Regions from separate parts of the Fulvivirga ligni genome, predicted to be linked through region 3. Evidence: riboswitches for the same ligand, from Rfam matches in the RefSeq annotation. Region 3 holds a riboswitch; each other region holds the start of a gene.

Region 1 (2,267 bases), 2.8 Mb from region 3:
AACGGCCTGGCATACGCACCCTGCCGGGCAAACTTTAATTGTGCAGTCAGGAGTAGGTTTAGTACAGCGAGAAGGTGGTCCAATTGAAGAGATAAAGCCAGGTGATATCGTGTGGTTTCCACCTAATGAAAAGCACTGGCATGGAGCCTCAGCTGGTAAGGCGATGAGTCACATAGCTATTCAGGAATAAGTTGATGGAGAGGTAGTTACCTGGATGGAAAAGGTGACTGATGAGCAGTATAAGTCATAATATAATGCCTCATTTACAGATAAAATTATTGGAAGGGAAAACCGAAGAACAGAAGAAAGAACTATCTGATGCTTTGGTGAAAACCGCTATGGAGATACTTCATTATGGTGAGGAGTCATTCTCAGTCTCTATTGAAGATTTTACCTTGGATCAGTGGAAGGGTGATGTTTATCCTAAACAGATTCTGGGAAATAAGAATTTGCTATATAAATATCCGGGAAACGAAATGTGATGCCAGTTTTGGTCATAAATATGCTCACAGGCATTCATGATTTATGAATGCCTGTGAGTTTTAAATCTTTTATTAATGAATAATATACAAGGCTTAAATGTAGAAGAGATTAGGGAGGTTGCTTCTAAAGATGATTTTAAAATTGCCCCTTATTACTCAGATGGTGAAACTTACGGTACTCTCACCTGGATTTGGTCTGTGAGTGTTGAAAATAGGTTGTTTGTAAGAGCGTATAGTGGTGTATCCGGTAGATGGTATCAATCGGCCTTAGCTCAAAAAGCAGGTAAGATTACAGGTGCTGGCCTAGAAAAAAATGTGCGGTTTCAGTCTGTTAAAGACGATGAGTTGAATGATAAAATTGATCAGGCTTACCGAGAGAAATATCATAATAGTTCATATCTGAATTCTATGATGAGTAGTAGGGCAAAGGCAGCTACTATAGAAGTAATATAATTATTGTTGACACCCATCTAGGATTATTCAATCACCTGGATAAACAGGTCTTTAGACCTTTCTTTTTAATTATTCTGGAATCATAGCATTTCCAAAGTTTAAATCAATATCATTGCGCCATGCAATGGTTTTCCTTTATGGGAAATTAAAAGGGAATCCGGTGTGAGTCCGGAGCTATCCCCGTAGCTGTATGCTCTTAAAGGCTACTTTCAAACAAGTCACTGTTATATTTAATGGGAAGGCGGAGAGTAGTGGAGTAAGCCAGAAAACCTGCCCTTCGCATAATGTATAAAGACTTTCGGTGGAAAGGTCAGATATGAATTACATCAATCGTTAGCGTTGCGCCTTTTAATAATGCGCAAGGCCTTATGTTCATATTTATTCAAATAAGCCATTCCACAGAGCATTTATTGATAAATCATGAATTGATTAAAAATGATCTATTATATATCTGGTGGAGAGCGCTCTGGCAAGAGTAGCTATGCGCAGAATCTGGCTTTAAGCCTTTCAGATAATCCTGTTTATCTTGCTACCTCCCGTAATTGGGATGCTGATTTTGAAAAGAGGGTAAAGAGGCACCAAAGTGATCGTGATGAACGATGGGAAAATATTGAGGAAGAAAAGCATATTGGTGCTATTGATCTTCATGAGAAAGTGGTGGTGGTGGACTGTGTTACTCTATGGTTAACTAATTGGTATTCAGATCTTAAGTACGATGTTGAGGCCTGTTTAGAAAGTGGTAAAGCAGAATTGAAACAACTGTTTGAGCAAGATTGTACACTAATTATCATTTCTAATGAAATAGGTATGGGTATACATGCGCAAACAGAGGTAGGACGTAAATTCACCGAGTTACAAGGCTGGATGAATCAATTTATAGCAAATAAGGCAGATGAGGCCGTTTTTATGGTGTCAGGCCTGCCGTTAAAACTTAAGTAACATGATAAACAAGAGCAATTGGGCTATCGAACCAGTACCTCAGGATTTAGACGAGGCTATCTGGAGTAAGATTAATCAGAAGACTAAGCCAGTGGGGGCTCTTGGTGTTATTGAGGAAATTGCATTTAGGGTGGCTCGAATACAACGGAATTTGAGTCCATCGTTAAAGAAACCGACAGTAGTAGTTTTTGCCGGTGATCATGGTATTGCGAAATCTGGAGTAGTAAATCCTTACCCACAAGAAGTTACATATCAAATGGTGATGAATTTTCTGCAAGGCGGAGCGGCAATTAATGTGCTTGCCAGATCTGCAGGTATGAATGTTCAGATAGTTGATGCTGGAGTTAATCATAGCTTTGATAGATCCTTACCCTTAGTTCATGCTAAATTAGG
Region 2 (2,267 bases), 1.3 Mb from region 3:
ATTCTCATGATCCAGGTCGCAAGGAGAGTGCAGCAGTGAACAGCTTGTGCCTATCATTACCTTATCCTCTCCTATTTGATTGATGGCCATTTTTATGATCTCAATACTTTCACTGAAATTATTTTTCCAAATGTTTCTACCATCTACCACTCCTAAAGAAATGGTAAGGTCTATAGGTGCTTTATGCAATACAGAGATTAATTGCTCTGGTGCTCTTACCAAATCGATATGAAGCGCTTTTACCGGCAACGACACTGCTAGGTCTACATTGCTCCTTAAGCCTTCAAAGTAAGTGGCTACCAAGGTGTTTAACTTAGGAAAGTGCTGATGGATGGCCTTGTAAACTTTTGCATAGGTTGCCTTAGCCTGCTCATCGATATCCAAAGCCAAATATGGTTCGTCAAACTGAATCCATTCGGCACCTTGCGCTACTAATTGAGTTAATAACTCCAGATAAACGGGCAATAGACTATCTATTAAATCAAGCCTGTTAAAATCCTCTCCTTTTTCTTTTCCCAATAGCAGGAAAGAAACAGGCCCTATGATCACCGGTTTGGTGATTATCCCTTCTCTTTTTGCCTCTTTAAACTCATCAATAATCTTCGAAGAAAACAGCTTAAACTTCTGATTTTTAGTGAATTCCGGAACTATGTAATGGTAATTGGTATCGAACCATTTGGTCATTTCCATGGCTGTGATATCCAGGCCATTTTTCTGGTAGCCTCTGGCCATGGCAAAGTAGAGGTCAAGTTCAGTTTTACCTTCTTTTAGAATTACGTCATGATATCTTTCAGGTATGGCATTTACCACCATGGTCATGTCTAGTACCTGATCATAGAAAGAAAAATCATTAGAAGGAATGAGGTTTATTCCAGCTGCACGCTGGAGCTCCCAATTACCTTTTCTTATACTAGCAGCCGTTTCCAGCAGCTCTTTTAAGGTAATTTTGTCGGCCCAATAATTTTCAGAGGCCTTTTTCAGTTCACGCTGGCTACCAATACGCGGGTAACCAAGAATGTGTGTTTGCATTGTGATAACTTTTAGTAAAAAATGATTTCTAAAAGTTCGTTTGCAGAATTTCGTCCTTGCTTTTAGGACTGAGGATATATGAGAAGTGAGAAGCTATAGATCATTGAAAAAGACGCACTTTGCCTGTACAATAACCATAGCATCATACCTGACATAGAGCTTCAGATCGCGAAAGCAAAGTCATAGCGGAACAGGCAGGTCTCCTGACTTATAACAGCTTTTATCGTCCTTCCCATTCTAAATTCAGAACAGTGGAACACAAGGATAAAAACCTTTAGGTTAAATACAGTTGCGCGACAGCTCTGGGTTCTCACCAGATTCCCTATTAATCCACGTTAAGTGCAACCTTTTCCGTTTGATGAAATTACGTAAAGAACTTTACTGGTGTAAATGTAAATATTTCTTTTCTAATTAGCACCTCGCTGAGTTATTACTCTTTTTCTCTCTGGCTAGAGCCTTCCGGAGGAAACTCTATGCTTCCCTTTAAAGCGTCAATGGTTTCCGGATCAAATGCAGGTATTTCCATGATCCCCTGCTTGCGCCATTCATCCACTTTGGCTTTAATTTTCTCTGCTTTTTCAGGTGAAACACCCTCATCCTTAGCCATATAGATTGTCTGTGACGGGAAGGCAAATCCAGTACCACTCTCCTCAACAATATCCATAATACGGAGCAACAAATCCTCCTTAATTCCCAGGAATTCATTGAAATCAACTGCTTTCACATAAGCAAAAATTTCAAGCGGCAATGAATCGGCTCCAAATCCGGTAAATCTGATTCTGGCAGGATCTGGCTCTACTCTGGAATGAGCGTAAAGCAATTTTCTAATTTCCACCAACAGGTATCGCATCTGATCGGGTGTAGTTTCATACCTCATAGAAAGTACAGGGTGAAACCAAAACATATCTCGCTGGGTGTAATTTTCAATTTTTAATGATGAAAACTCACCATTAGGAATAGTGACAATAGTTCTATCAAGCGTTCTGATCTTTGTAGAGCGCATGCCAATCTGCTCCACGGTACCTGTAGTATCGGACACCTTACAGAAGTCTCCTACTCTTATTGGTCTGTCCAGAACGAGGGTGACACTACCTACGAAATTTTCCACCGTTTTTTGAGCTCCCAAGGCTATGGCTATACCTCCAATGCCTAACGCTGCCAACCATGTGGTGATATCAAACCCTAAAGTACTAAGCGTGAGTATGATACCTGTAATAATTATGGCAATATAGAATGCT
Region 3 (2,267 bases):
CTACCTGAAATTCATGATTATCACTGATTTTGCTCACTTTGTGAATTTCGTTAATCCACGTGCTGGACTGGCTGATCGAAGGCTCTGCTACCTGATCGGTGTAAGTGAGCTCATGGCTCACCAGGCCAGAACGAGCCTCGAGCACTCCATGCTCAGAATTACGTTGCCAATGGATTACCGCTCTATGAAATTCATCTTGCTGATTTTCAACGGCTTCTCCACCCGCAGAAGCTGGCCTAGGTAGGTTAACATTGTTAAACTGATACCAATATTTTGCGGAAATCCTTTGATTATCCTTGATCTGATAACGCCACTCCGCCAATACACCATGCTGATCAATTTCTGAATTCTCCTGTGTTTCTTCTTTATTGGAAAAGCGATTAAAATATTGAAAATCATTATCCGAGTGATGCAAAAAGCCCTTTACACTTACCTCGCTTTTCCCTGATCCGTAGGAGACGTTCAACCCAGTATAACTTTTACCAAAGCTTCCTGTCTGCTGAAATAACCCGGCACCAAAACCATGAGAAATATTGGAGTTGCTACTCATATGGATGGCGCCACCCAGCGCTCCAGACCCCATGGTGGTGCCTGCAGCTCCGTACTGAATAGATAGATTACTGATAAACGAAACGGGAACAAGGGTAAGATCTAAAGATCCGTTCATAGGGCTTTGTAAATTTAAGCCCTCCCAAATAACTGCGGTATGGCTACTTCCTGTTCCTCGCAATGACGGTGTAGAAAGGCCGCTAATTCCGTAAGAGCGAACATTTACCCCGCCTGTTTTCATAAGCAATTCGGCAGCACTACCACCTTGCAGACCATTGATATATTCCGGGCTTACAGCATCTATTTTCTCACCCGTCTGGAAATCTTCAATTCTTTTATCCTGTATTTCAATACCATGGAGCTGCTTTACCGCCAGGCTATCCTGGGCATAGAGCAAACTCATGCTTGTCATAAAAAAAAGGATACAACTAAAGAGTGTCTTCATAAACCATTATTCATGAAGCTTTTTAAATACGGAACAGGAAGGTGCACCAGAAAATGTAATGGGTCATCTGCCTGAAGCCATAACTCCCGAAAGCTTCTTAGTAAAAGAATGATGGCAGGTCTCCTGGCTTGCTCTTCATCATCGGCCTTCCCATCTATTTCTAGACAGTGGCTCTTGAATTGAATGATGAATTCTACGAGCTTACAGTTGCGGGGACAGCTCCGGATTTTTCTCAGAATCACCGGATTCCCTTTTAATTGCTACACCTTCAGAAAGAGGTAACAAACCACAATTCACTGCAAAGGTAGCTAAAGATTTATTTAAACCAACATACTGCTAACAGTTGCACATTAAATTCATAAAAATGTATGTTTGCCATGATCAACCCATGCTTATTTAACTATGAATCGCTTTATTGCCCTATTTCTGACACTCTGCTTTGCCCTTGTTTCTTGCGAGCAGAAACCTCAAAACAACAGCTCTGAAAACCTTGAAATAGCAGAAAAACAGGAAATATTGATAGAAGATGCAGTCAATTTTTCTATGTGGAAACAAGGCAATAATACCTACATTGAAGTACCCCAATCATACAAAGGTGCACCAACCTCCACCAAATATTTATTGGTGCCGAAAACAGATACTGTTCCAGATCATGATGAAGATATCATTATCATAAGAACTCCGGTAGAAAGAATGGTTTGCACGGCTACGGTTCACCTGCCAGCTATTGAAATGCTGAATGAGATAGACGCATTAGTAGGTTTTCCCAGCACAAAATTCATATCCTCTGAAAAGATTAACCAACGGGTAAAGTCAGGCAACATTCAGGAGCTGGGAATGGATAGCAAGCTGAACATGGAAACTTTAACTTCGCTGGAGCCGGAAGCTGTTTTTGGTTATACGTTGAATGGTAATTCTCAAGATTTGGAGCAGGTAAACAGGCTAGGAATACCTGTAATTTTGCAAGCGGCTTATTTAGAAAAAACGCCTCTGGGCCGCGCTGAATGGGTAAAATTTATTGGGGCATTTTTCAACAAACAAGAGCTAGCTGAGCAAAAATATAAAGAGATTAAATCAGCCTATTTAGCCGTAAAAGAAAAGGTAAAAACCACAGAAAATAAACCGACAGCCTTTACAGGTGTTGTTTATAACGATGTATGGTATGTACCTGGTGGTGAAAGCTGGCCAGCAAAACTTCTAGACGAGGCCGGAGTCAACTACTTATGGGCTAATGACAGCAGCTCAGGCAGCATGTCTATGGCCTTTGAAGCGG

What was found. Region 3 has a riboswitch for cobalamin ahead of LVD16_RS00565 (TonB-dependent receptor). Riboswitches for the same ligand answer to the same signal wherever they lie in the genome.
Region 1: linked by a shared signal. The riboswitch ahead of LVD16_RS12535 (bifunctional adenosylcobinamide kinase/adenosylcobinamide-phosphate guanylyltransferase) and the one ahead of LVD16_RS00565 (TonB-dependent receptor) in region 3 are both predicted to bind cobalamin.
Region 2: linked by a shared signal. The riboswitch ahead of metE (5-methyltetrahydropteroyltriglutamate--homocysteine S-methyltransferase) and the one ahead of LVD16_RS00565 (TonB-dependent receptor) in region 3 are both predicted to bind cobalamin.

Annotation. Positions count from the first base shown of each region.
Region 1 covers NZ_CP089979.1:2,926,022-2,928,288, forward strand. Annotated here, with positions in the region: gene LVD16_RS12520 ((R)-mandelonitrile lyase) at 1-190, shown strand, start outside; gene LVD16_RS12525 (tautomerase family protein) at 255-482, shown strand; gene LVD16_RS12530 (DUF2255 family protein) at 558-935, shown strand; cobalamin riboswitch at 1,044-1,228, shown strand; gene LVD16_RS12535 (bifunctional adenosylcobinamide kinase/adenosylcobinamide-phosphate guanylyltransferase) at 1,371-1,874, shown strand; gene cobT (nicotinate-nucleotide--dimethylbenzimidazole phosphoribosyltransferase) at 1,876-2,267, shown strand, end outside.
Region 2 covers NZ_CP089979.1:5,290,886-5,293,152, forward strand. Annotated here, with positions in the region: gene metE (5-methyltetrahydropteroyltriglutamate--homocysteine S-methyltransferase) at 1-1,029, opposite strand, end outside; cobalamin riboswitch at 1,206-1,394, opposite strand; gene LVD16_RS22345 (mechanosensitive ion channel family protein) at 1,460-2,267, opposite strand, start outside.
Region 3 covers NZ_CP089979.1:113,448-115,714, forward strand. Annotated here, with positions in the region: gene LVD16_RS00565 (TonB-dependent receptor) at 1-961, opposite strand, end outside; cobalamin riboswitch at 1,091-1,300, opposite strand; gene LVD16_RS00570 (ABC transporter substrate-binding protein) at 1,397-2,267, shown strand, end outside.